One region of the Butyrivibrio sp. AE3003 genome, then DNA from elsewhere that is predicted to be linked to it. Evidence: a T-box and tRNA genes for the amino acid it is inferred to sense, from the RefSeq annotation. Region 1 holds a T-box; the other holds one or more tRNA genes.
What was found. A T-box is a leader RNA that pairs with one kind of tRNA and senses whether it is charged. The one in region 1 lies ahead of ileS (isoleucine--tRNA ligase), so its partner is inferred to be a tRNA-Ile.
Positions count from the first base shown of each region.

Region 2: it has a tRNA-Ile gene. The T-box ahead of ileS (isoleucine--tRNA ligase) is inferred to sense a tRNA for this amino acid. The anticodon was not compared.

Region 1 is NZ_JMLX01000001.1:2,722,884-2,728,738, forward strand. It holds gene CD00_RS0113040 (ABC transporter ATP-binding protein) at 1-131, shown strand, start outside; gene CD00_RS0113045 (ABC transporter ATP-binding protein) at 115-1,053, shown strand; gene CD00_RS0113050 (GAF domain-containing protein) at 1,176-1,646, shown strand; gene CD00_RS0113055 (threonine aldolase family protein) at 1,671-2,741, shown strand; T-box leader at 2,825-3,075, shown strand; gene ileS (isoleucine--tRNA ligase) at 3,123-5,855, shown strand, end outside.
Region 2 is NZ_JMLX01000001.1:2,526,728-2,532,582, forward strand. It holds tRNA gene CD00_RS0112125 (tRNA-Tyr) at 63-144, opposite strand; tRNA gene CD00_RS0112130 (tRNA-Thr) at 151-223, opposite strand; tRNA gene CD00_RS0112135 (tRNA-Val) at 254-326, opposite strand; tRNA gene CD00_RS0112140 (tRNA-Asp) at 359-432, opposite strand; rRNA gene CD00_RS0112145 (23S ribosomal RNA) at 508-3,373, opposite strand; tRNA gene CD00_RS0112150 (tRNA-Ile) at 3,599-3,672, opposite strand; rRNA gene rrf (5S ribosomal RNA) at 3,680-3,797, opposite strand; rRNA gene CD00_RS0112160 (16S ribosomal RNA) at 3,869-5,413, opposite strand.

The DNA.
Region 1 (5,855 bases):
TAACAGAAAGTCATTTTGCAGCAACATGGCTTCTTGATGAGAGGGCACCAAAGGTTGAGATGCCGGCAGAACTAAAGGCAAGAATTCAGAGAATGAAAAAGGAGGCACAGGCAAATGGCAGCGAATTATAATGCAGCGCCTCTCCTTGAAGTAGAGGGACTTAGGCAGTATTTTCCCGTCAGTAAGACATTTACGGTTAAGGCTGTGGAAAATGTCAGCTTTAAGGTTTATCCGGGCGAGACTTACGGTCTTGTCGGTGAGTCGGGATCGGGAAAATCTACGATTGGCAGAAGTATCATAAGACTATACGATCCGACGGACGGTAAGATCACTTTTGATGGAATGGATATTTCCGGAAAGATGAACAAAGAGACCAAGGAAAATTTAAGGGTTCAGATGCAGATGATCTTCCAGGATCCGATGGCTTCGCTCAATCCCAGAAAGAAGATCAAAGATATCATCGGAGAAGCCCTTGATATCCACCATGTTTGCAAGAGCAAAGAGGAAAGGGATAAAAAAGTAGAGGCAATCCTTAATAAGGTTGGACTTGCCAAGGAGCATGCGGACCGCTATCCTCATCAGTTTTCGGGCGGACAGAGGCAGAGAGTCGGTATTGCAAGAGCTCTTATCTTGAATCCCAAGCTTGTTATAGCCGATGAGTGTATTTCTGCACTTGATGTTTCCATTCAGGCACAGGTCGTAAACCTTATGAAGGACATTCAGGAGGAGCTTGGAACAGCATATCTTTTTATTGCACATGATCTTTCAATGGTTAAGTATATTTCGGACAGGATAGGTGTTTTGCACTTGGGACATCTTCTTGAGACAGGTACAACGGATGAAATTTTTAATAATCCGATTCATCCATATACAAAGAGTCTTTTATCGGCAATTCCTATTCCCAATCCTGAGCTTGAGAAGAATCGTGAAGCAATAAGTTACGACTACAAGACATCGGGACTTGACTACAACAAAGGAACGGAACATCTGGTTGACGGAACACATTTTGTGAAGTGTACGGATGAAGAATTCGAGGCTTGGACAAGGGTATAATAGCATTGCGAAAATAGATTGTGCACAAGATAAAATGGTGTTAGAATCGTGGATATGGATAAAAGTTCATATCCACTTTTTTCGTTAAACAACGAAATGATTTTGTATAAGGAGTATCATACATGACAGATTACAAGTTGCTTGCTGCACAGATAAAAGTTATGGCAGAAGATGAACCTAATTTCATTCCGGTGTTGTCCAATGCCTCAGCGCTTTTATATGGCAATATGGAAGACCTGAACTGGGCAGGTTTTTACCTTATGGATAAAGGATCTCTTTTACTTGGGCCATTCCAGGGAAAAGTTGCATGCATCAGAATCCGGCTTGGAAAGGGTGTTTGCGGAACAGCGGCAGAAAACGATGAGACACAGCTTGTTGCGAATGTTCACGAATTTGCAGGACATATCGCATGTGACAGTGCGTCCAATTCGGAGATTGTTGTACCGCTTCACAAAGATGGCAAGGTTGTGGGAGTGCTTGATATAGACAGCCCCAGCCTTAACAGATTTAACGAAGATGACAAGGCAGGACTTGAACTGTTTGCAAAGACTTTGGAAGAAGTAATAGATTTTTCCACAGTTTCTTTTGATTAATAAAAGCATAAAGAGGATAAGAGTATGGATAATAGAATTTCATTTTCCAGTGATTATACAAAGGGCGCGCATCCGCAGATCTTAAAGCGCCTTACGGAGACAAATTTTGAGCAGATAGACGGTTACGGCACGGATGAGTACTGCAAGAGCGCTGCCGAGAAGATAAAGAAAGTGTGCGGATGTCCTGACGGAGAGGTCTTTTTCCTTGTAGGCGGAACGCAGACCAATCAGACAATAATCGATATGCTCCTTCAGCCATATGAGGGAATCGTTGCGGCTGAAACCGGACATATTGCGGCACATGAGGCGGGCGCCATTGAGCATGCGGGACACAAGGTACTTACGGTTCCAGGACGCGGAGAAGAGAAGGATACTGAGAAATACGGATCGGATATAGGTAAGTTGTCCGCAGCCGAAGTGGATAAGCTTATTTCAAATTTCTATGATGACGCAAACCATGAGCACATGGTATTTCCGGGAGCGGTTTATATTTCGCATCCTACAGAATACGGAACTCTTTATACGAAAAAAGAACTTGAGAGTATCTCAAGTGTCTGCAAGAAGTATAATATTCCGCTCTTTATAGACGGAGCAAGGCTCGGATACGGTCTTATGAGCAAAAGAACCGATGTGACTATAGAGGATATCGCAAAATATGCGGATGTTTTCTATATCGGCGGTACTAAGGTCGGCGCGCTCTTTGGCGAAGCGGTTGTTTTCACCAAGGGCGTAACAACGAAGCATCCGATTCCTGTGATCAAGCAGCACGGTGCACTTCTTGCAAAGGGATGGCTTCTTGGACTTCAGTTTGACACATTGTTTACCGATAATCTCTACTTTGATATCAGCAAAAAAGCTATCGAAGCGGCAGATCTGTTAAAAGAAGGTCTTAAGAGCAAAGGATACAAGATATTCCTTGATTCTCCCACAAACCAGCAATTTGTTGTGGTTTCCAATGAAAAATTGGAGGAGCTTAGCAAGAATGTCAGATACGGATTCTGGGAGAAATACGACGAAGATCATACCGTAATCAGATTCGCAACAGATTGGGCTACCGAGACAGCCGATGTTGAGAGGCTTCTTAGCTATTTATGATAATCTGGTTAGCTTAGCAGGCTAAAAATCAGACTTGCGTATTTAGGAGATTAGTAGTAATATAATGCATTATTAAAGAAGATAAAAAAGCTATGACGAAGACAGTACGCAGTATTTGAAAGCTTTCAGAGAGCCGGTGGTCGGTGCGAACCGGTGCGAGTAGGAACTGACAGAAAATCACTTCTGAGCTGCGAAATCGAAATGACAGTAGATTTTGACGTGTATCCCGGCGTTAACGGGGAGCGTATTCAACCGGGATGTTGTATGACAGCTCTTGGCGCGTATGTGTAAACAGGTGGTATAACGAGAGTACATTAATGGCCTCGTCCTTTTTACAAAAAAGGACGAGGTCTTATTTATTTGAAAGAGAGGAGTTTTCAAATGTATAACAAAGTTGAAACAGACATGAACTTTGTCGGCAGAGAAAAGAAGATTGAAGAGTTCTGGAAAAAAGAAGACATTTTCAAAAAAAGTGTAGATACCAGAAGCAAGGGTGAAATGTATATGTTCTATGACGGCCCTCCGACAGCTAACGGAAAGCCTCATATCGGACACGTTCTTACACGTGCTATCAAGGATATGATTCCCAGATACCGCACAATGAAGGGTTATACAGTTCCTCGTAAGGCAGGCTGGGACACACACGGTCTTCCTGTTGAGCTTGAAGTTGAGAAACTCCTTAATCTTGATGGAAAAGAGCAGATTGAAGAATACGGAATGGAGCCTTTCATCCAGAAATGTAAGGAATCCGTATGGAAATATAAGGGAATGTGGGAGGATTTCTCCGGCACAGTAGGTTTCTGGGCTGATATGGAGCACCCCTACATCACATATGATGACAATTTCATCGAGTCCGAGTGGTGGGCTCTTAACGAGATCTGGAAAAAAGGTCTTCTTTACAAGGGCTTCAAGGTAGTTCCTTACTGTCCTCGTTGCGGAACACCTCTTTCATCACACGAGGTTGCTCAGGGCTATAAGCTTTTGAAAGAGCGTACAGCGGTAGTTCGTTTCAAGGTAAAGGATGAGGATGCTTATTTCCTTGCATGGACAACAACACCTTGGACACTTCCTTCAAATATCGGTCTTTGCGTTAACCCTGATGAGAAATATATCAAGGTTAAGGCTGTTGACGGCAATGTATATTATCTTGCCGAGGCACTTGCAGATAAGGTGCTTGGCTCTCTTGTAAAAGAAGAAGGTCAGAAGGCGTACGAAGTTCTCGAAACATACGTAGGAACAGACCTTGAGTACAAAGAGTATGAGCCTTTGTATCAGTGTGCGGCTGATGAAGCTCAGAAACAGCATAAGAAAGCATTCTTTATCTATTGTGATACATATGTAACCATGTCAGACGGTACAGGTATCGTACATATCGCTCCTGCATTCGGTGAAGACGACGCTCGTGTCGGACGTAAGTATGACGCTCCTCTTGTACAGATGGTAGATTCAGAGGGTAAATTAAGACCCGAGACACCTTTTGGCGGAATGAGATGTAAGCCTACTCAGAAAGAAATGGATGAGGGCGCTGTAAGTGCGGATCCCGAGGTATTAAAAGATCTTGATAAGAGAGGTCTTTTGTTCGCTGCACCTAAGATGGAGCACGATTATCCTCACTGCTGGAGATGTGGAACACCCCTTCTTTACTATGCTCGTTCATCTTGGTTCATCAAGGTTACAGAAGTTAAGGACGACCTTATCCGCAACAACAAAGAGATCAACTGGATTCCTGAGTCAATCGGTAAGGGACGTTTCGGTGACTGGCTTGAGAATATTCAGGACTGGGGTATCTCACGTGACAGATATTGGGGAACACCTCTTAATATCTGGGAGTGTGATGACTGCGGACACCAGCTTTCAGTTGGTTCAAGAAAAGAGCTCGCTGAGCTTTCCGGAGATCCTTCAGCTGAGACTACAGAACTTCACAGACCTTATATTGATAAATTTGAGATTACTTGTCCTAAGTGCGGCAAGAAAATGCACCGTGTAAAAGAAGTTATCGACTGCTGGTTCGATTCAGGAGCAATGCCTTTCGCTCAGCTCCACTATCCATTTGAGAACAAGGAACTCTTTGAGAAGCAATTCCCTGCTCAGTTCATTTCGGAAGCTGTCGATCAGACAAGAGGATGGTTCTATTCACTTCATGCTGAGGCAACACTTCTTTTCAACAAGCCTGCGTTTAAGAACGTTATAGTTCTCGGACTTGTACAGGATGAAAATGGACAGAAGATGAGTAAGTCCAAGGGTAATGCGGTAGATCCTTTCGATGCACTTGCAAAATACGGTGCAGATGCGATCAGATGGTATTTCTATGTAAACAGCGCACCTTGGCTTCCCAGCCGTTTCTCAGGTGATGCCGTACAGGAAGGACAGCGTAAGTTCCTTGGAACACTTTGGAATACATATGCATTCTTCGTTCTTTATGCAAATATTGACGGATTCGATGCAGCTAATTACAAGCTTGAGCCCGATAAGCTTACTGTAATGGATAAATGGCTTCTTTCAAAGCTCAACAGCTGTGTGAAAGCAGTTGATGAGAACCTTGAAAACTATAGAATTCCTGAAGCAGGAAAGGCACTTGATAACTTTGTCGACGAGATGTCCAACTGGTATGTTCGTCGTAGCAGAGAGCGTTTCTGGGCAAAGGGAATGGAACAGGATAAGATTTCTGCTTACATGACTCTTTACACTGCACTTGTAACAATCTGCAAGGCTGCAGCACCGATGGTTCCTTTCATGACTGAGGAAATCTATCAGAATCTTGTAAGAAACAGCTTCGCTGATGCTCCGGAGAGTATCCATCTTTGCGACTTCCCTGCTGTAGATGAGTCATTCATCGATCAGAAGCTTGAGAAGGATATGGAGGAAGTTCTTGATATCGTAGTTCTCGGACGTGCGGCAAGAAATGCTGCAAATATCAAGAACCGTCAGCCTATTGGAACAATGTATGTTAAGGCAGAAGAGACTGTTGGCGAGTTCTACAAAGAGATAATCAGAGAAGAGCTCAATGTTAAGGAAGTATCTTTCACAGATGATGTAAGAGACTTTACAAGCTACAGCTTCAAGCCTCAGCTTAAGACACTCGGACCTAAGTACGGCAAGAACATCGGAGCTATC
Region 2 (5,855 bases), 200 kb from region 1:
TCATTAAGTGTTCACCCATGGCTCGCACTAAACTCGTACACTCGTTAAGTGCTCTGCACAAATGGATGGCGGTGGATTCGAACCACCGAAGCAATTTGCAGCAGATTTACAGTCTGTCCCCTTTGGCCACTCGGGAAGCCATCCATATAGAGCCGATGAGCGGACTCGAACCGTTAACCTGCTGATTACAAATCAGCTGCTCTGCCAATTGAGCCACATCGGCTTACACACACGAATTGTGTAAGAAGAAAAATGGGACCTACAGGGCTCGAACCTGTGACCCTCTGCTTGTAAGGCAGATGCTCTCCCAGCTGAGCTAAGATCCCGTTCTCTTTATTCAAACAATATTTAGTTTGAGCGACCCGAAGGGGGTTCGAACCCCTGACCTCCGCCGTGACAGGGCGGCGCTCTAACCAGCTGAGCCACCGGGCCATATTATTTAAGGTTTTGTACCTTCAAAACCGAACACTGAATTATCTCTTCCAGATTTATCTATACACCTATCTTTTGGATAAGCCCTCGACCTATTAGTACACATCAGCTGAACATGTTACCATGCTTACACCTTGTGCCTATCTAACCTCGTACTCTACAAGGGGTCTTACTGCTAAAGCAGGGATATCTCATCTTGAGGGGGGCTTCACGCTTAGATGCCTTCAGCGTTTATCCCGTCCGGACGTGGCTACCCAGCCTTATGCATCTGGCGATGCAGCTGATACACCAGCGGTCCGTCCATCCCGGTCCTCTCGTACTAAGGACAGCTCCTCTCAGATATCCTACGCCCGCGCCGGATAGGGACCGAACTGTCTCACGACGTTCTGAACCCAGCTCGCGTACCGCTTTAATGGGCGAACAGCCCAACCCTTGGGACCTGCTACAGCCCCAGGATGCGATGAGCCGACATCGAGGTGCCAAACCACTCCGTCGATGTGAACTCTTGGGAGTGATAAGCCTGTTATCCCCAGGGTAGCTTTTATCCGTTGAGCGATGGCAATCCCACTTTCATACCACCGGATCACTAAGTCCTACTTTCGTATCTGTTCCACCCGTCGGTGTCACAGTCAGGCTCCCTTCTGCCTTTGCACTCTACGAATGGTTTCCGTCCATTCTGAAGGAACCTTTGAGCGCCTCCGATACTCTTTCGGAGGCGACCGCCCCAGTCAAACTCCCCGGCAGACATTGTCCCCGGACCAGGTAATGGTCCTTGGTTAGAAGCCCAGCATCATAAGGGTGGTATCCCAACAGCGACTCATATGCAGCTGACGCCACATACTCATAGTCTCCCACCTATCCTGTACATATAATACCGGACCCCAGTATCAACCTGGAGTAAAGCTCCATGGGGTCTTTCCGTCCTGGCGCGGGTAACCAGCATCTTCACTGGTACTTCAATTTCACCGGGTGCATTGCCGAGACAGTGCTCAAATCATTACGCCTTTCGTGCGGGTCGGAACTTACCCGACAAGGAATTTCGCTACCTTAGGACCGTTATAGTTACGGCCGCCGTTTACTGGGGCTTAAATTCAAAGCTTCGATTGCTCTAACCTCTCCTCTTAACCTTCCAGCACCGGGCAGGCGTCAGCCCATATACCTCACCTTTCGGTTTCGCATAGACCTGTGTTTTTGCTAAACAGTTGCTTGAGCCTCTTCTCTGCGGCCTGATTGCTCAGGCTCCCCTTATCCCGAAGTTACGGGGACATTTTGCCGAGTTCCTTAACAATGCTTCTCCCGTCGGCCTTAGGATTCTCTCCTCATCCACCTGTGTCGGTTTACGGTACGGGTTGTATATACGCTATAGTGGCTTTTCTTGGCAGTCATATCTGATGCTTCACTACTAAAATTCGTTCCCCCTTGCGGGACCGGTTCTTCCTTCCCCGGCTCATCCCTTTTGCCTGCGTCCCCACAGTTCTGATATATACAAGTGCAGGAATATCAACCTGCTGTCCATCGCCTACGCCTCTTCGGCCTCAGCTTAGGTCCCGACTTCCCCAGGGCAGATCAGCTTTACCCTGGAATCCTTGGATATTCGGCCTGAAGGATTCTCACCTTCATCTCGCTACTCATTCCGGCATTCTCTCTTCACAGCGCTCCGCTGCTCCTTTCGGTACAGTTTCTACGCCCCTGTGAATGCTCCCCTACCGATCATATGTACCCGTAGATACATACCATCCCTAGGCTTCGGTGTCGTGTTTCAGCCCCGGTAATTTTCGGCGCAGGACCTCTCGGCTAGTGAGCTATTACGCACTCTTTGAATGTGTGGCTGCTTCTGAGCCAACATCCTAGCTGTCTATGAAATCCCACATCCTTTTCCACTTAACACGTACTTTGGGACCTTAGCCGTAGATCTGGGCTCTTTCCCTTTTGACTACCCAACTTATCTCGTGTAGTCTGACTCCTGTTCATCACCTTATTGGCATTCGGAGTTTGATAATCTTTGGTAAGCGGTGAAGCCCCCGCGGATATTCAGTGCTCTACCTCCAAAAGGTTTGATACAGGGCTAGCCCTAAAGCTATTTCGGGGAGAACCAGCTATCTCCGAGTTCGATTGGAATTTCTCCCCTATCCACAGCTCATCACCACCCTTTTCAACGGATGTGTGTTCGGACCTCCACAGCCTTTTACGGCCGCTTCATCCTGTCCATGGATAGATCACCCGGTTTCGGGTCTATGTATAAAGACTAGTCGCCCTATTCAGACTCGGTCTCCCTTCGGCTATTCACCTTAAGTGCTTAACCTCGCCTCCATACATAACTCGCCGGACCGTTCTACAAAAAGTACGCGATCACACTTCATTTAGATAGTGCTTTCGCAGCTTGCAGGCACAGGGTTTCAGGTTCTCTTTCACTCCCCTCCCGGGGTCCTTTTCACCTTTCCCTCACGGTACTATTCGCTATCGGTCACTAAGGAGTATTTAGCCTTACGGGGTGGTCCCCGCACATTCAGACAAGGTTTCACGTGTCTCGTCCTACTCTGGATACTGTCTCGCTTCAGTCGCTTTCGTATACGAGGCTTTCACTCTCTCTGGCAGGGACTTTCCATTCCCTTTCTACTAGCAACTTCCATCGATTATACAGTCCGAACCCCAGGAAGCAAGCTTCCTGGTTTGGGCTCTTCCGCGTTCGCTCGCCGCTACTTACGGAATCACTTTTGTTTTCTCTTCCTCCGGCTACTTAGATGTTTCAGTTCACCGGGTTCCCTCTTTAAACCTATGGATTCAGTTTAAAGTGACAGAGGTCTTCTCTGCCGGGTTGCCCCATTCAGATATCTGCGGGTCATAGATTATTTGCATCTCACCGCAGCTTTTCGCAGCTTATCACGTCTTTCTTCGGCTCTTAGTGCCAAGGCATCCGCCCTGCGCCCTACATAGCTTAACCATTTTTACTTACCGTCTCCGGTAAGCGGTTAGCTGTATAGAATCAGTCGTATCTTTCGATAACTATTCTCTGATATAAGTGATATAGCGTTATCACTTTATATCTACTAAAATCTTGATTGTTTCTGGATTTTTCGATGTCTTTTAATCGTAGTTTCTGATTAAAATCTTTCATTCAGTATTCGGTTTTCAAGGTACAAATCGGTTTTCAAAGAAGAAAACCCAGTGGGCTTAAGTGGACTCGAACCACCGACCTCACGCTTATCAGGCGTGCGCTCTAACCGGCTGAGCTATAAGCCCTTCTTAAATCCGGCAGCCACCTAGCCTCCCATGCAGTTGCCCACATAGTACTTTCGGCCGCTATGGTCTTAACCGTCGTGTTCGGGATGGGAACGGGTGTTACCCCATAGCGCATCACCACCGGAAATGTTTGTTGCCTTCTTGACAACTAGACAGTAATACAACTCCTTACTTCGATTCCGCTTCTTTTCCTTAGAAAGGAGGTGATCCAGCCGCAGGTTCTCCTACGGCTACCTTGTTACGACTTCACCCCAGTTATCAGACCTGCCTTCGACGGCTCTCTCCTTACGGTTAAGTCACCGGCTTCGGGCATTTCCGACTCCCATGGTGTGACGGGCGGTGTGTACAAGACCCGGGAACGTATTCACCGCAGCATGCTGATCTGCGATTACTAGCGATTCCAGCTTCGTGCAGGCGGGTTGCAGCCTACAGTCCGAACTGGGTCGTTATTTTTGAGATTTGCTCACCCTCGCGGGGTCGCGTCCCTTTGTTACGACATTGTAGCACGTGTGTGGCCCAGATCATAAGGGGCATGATGATTTGACGTCATCCCCACCTTCCTCCAGGTTATCCCTGGCAGTCTCCATAGAGTTCCCATCTTACTGCTGGCTACTATGGACAAGGGTTGCGCTCGTTGCGGGACTTAACCCAACATCTCACGACACGAGCTGACGACAACCATGCACCACCTGTCTCGGATGCTCCGAAGAGCTACAGGCATTACCCTGTATTCATCCGGATCTCAAGATCTGGTAAGGTTCTTCGCGTTGCTTCGAATTAAACCACATGCTCCACCGCTTGTGCGGGTCCCCGTCAATTCCTTTGAGTTTCATTCTTGCGAACGTACTCCCCAGGTGGAATACTTATTGCGTTAGCGACGGCACTGAATGTCTATGACACCCAACACCTAGTATTCATCGTTTACCGCGTGGACTACCAGGGTATCTAATCCTGTTTGCTCCCCACGCCTTCGAGCCTCAACGTCAGTTGCTGTCCAGTAAGCCGCCTTCGCCACCGATGTTCCTCCTAATATCTACGCATTTCACCGCTACACTAGGAATTCCGCTTACCTCTCCAGTACTCTAGCCTAACAGTTTCCAAAGCAAGCCCACGGTTGAGCCGTGGGGTTTCACTTCAGACTTGCTAAGCCGTCTGCGCTCCCTTTACACCCAGTAAATCCGGATAACGCTTGCCCCCTACGTATTACCGCGGCTGCTGGCACGTAGTTAGCCGGGGCTTCTTAGTCAGGTACCGTCATCTCTCTTACGAGTCTTTCTTCCCTGCTGATAGAGCTTTACATACCGAAATACTTCTTCACTCACGCGGCGTCGCTGCATCAGAGTTTCCTCCATTGTGCAATATCCCCCACTGCTGCCTCCCGTAGGAGTTTGGGCCGTGTCTCAGTCCCAATGTGGCCGTCCGCCCTCTCAGGCCGGCTACAGATCGTCGCTTTGGTAGGCCGTTACCCTGCCAACTGGCTAATCTGACGCGGGCCCATCTCATACCACCGGAGTTTTTCACACTGTATCATGCGATACCGTGCGCTTATGCGGTATTAACAGTCGTTTCCAGCTGTTATCCCCCAGTATGAGGCAGGTTGCCCACGCGTTACTCACCCGTCCGCCACTAAGATTTAACAAGAATCTGCCGAAGCTTCATCAGCGTTAAATCTCCGTTCGACTTGCATGTGTTAGGCACGCCGCCAGCGTTCATCCTGAGCCAGGATCGAACTCTCACGTTTAAAAGTTTAATCCGGCTAAGAACTTAAGCTTGGCTTTTCGTTCTGTCCGTTAATTTACATTTTTCTGAATTATTCTCTTGGAATCTTTCAGGGTTGCATTACTGTTTATTTGTCAAGGTTCTTAGTTCTTGCAGCTCAGCGCCGCAACTCATTCATAATAACATAGTTGAAATGCTTTGTCAAGAACTTTTTTAAACTTTTTTCAAAGTTTTTATGAAACCCGCTTAGTTCTGCGGTTTTCAGCCCCTCTCTCAAGCGGGCAAAAGTTATTATAGCAAAGCGTATATACAAATGCAACAACTTTTTTGAGAAATTTTAAAAAAATTTCCGAGCACTAGATATTGTGGTTATACGCTGTTACCAGCACAAAATAGCAGATTGATTATCCTATATAATATCTGCTTTTATACAAAAGTGTCTCTTTTGTATAAAAACTTCGCTC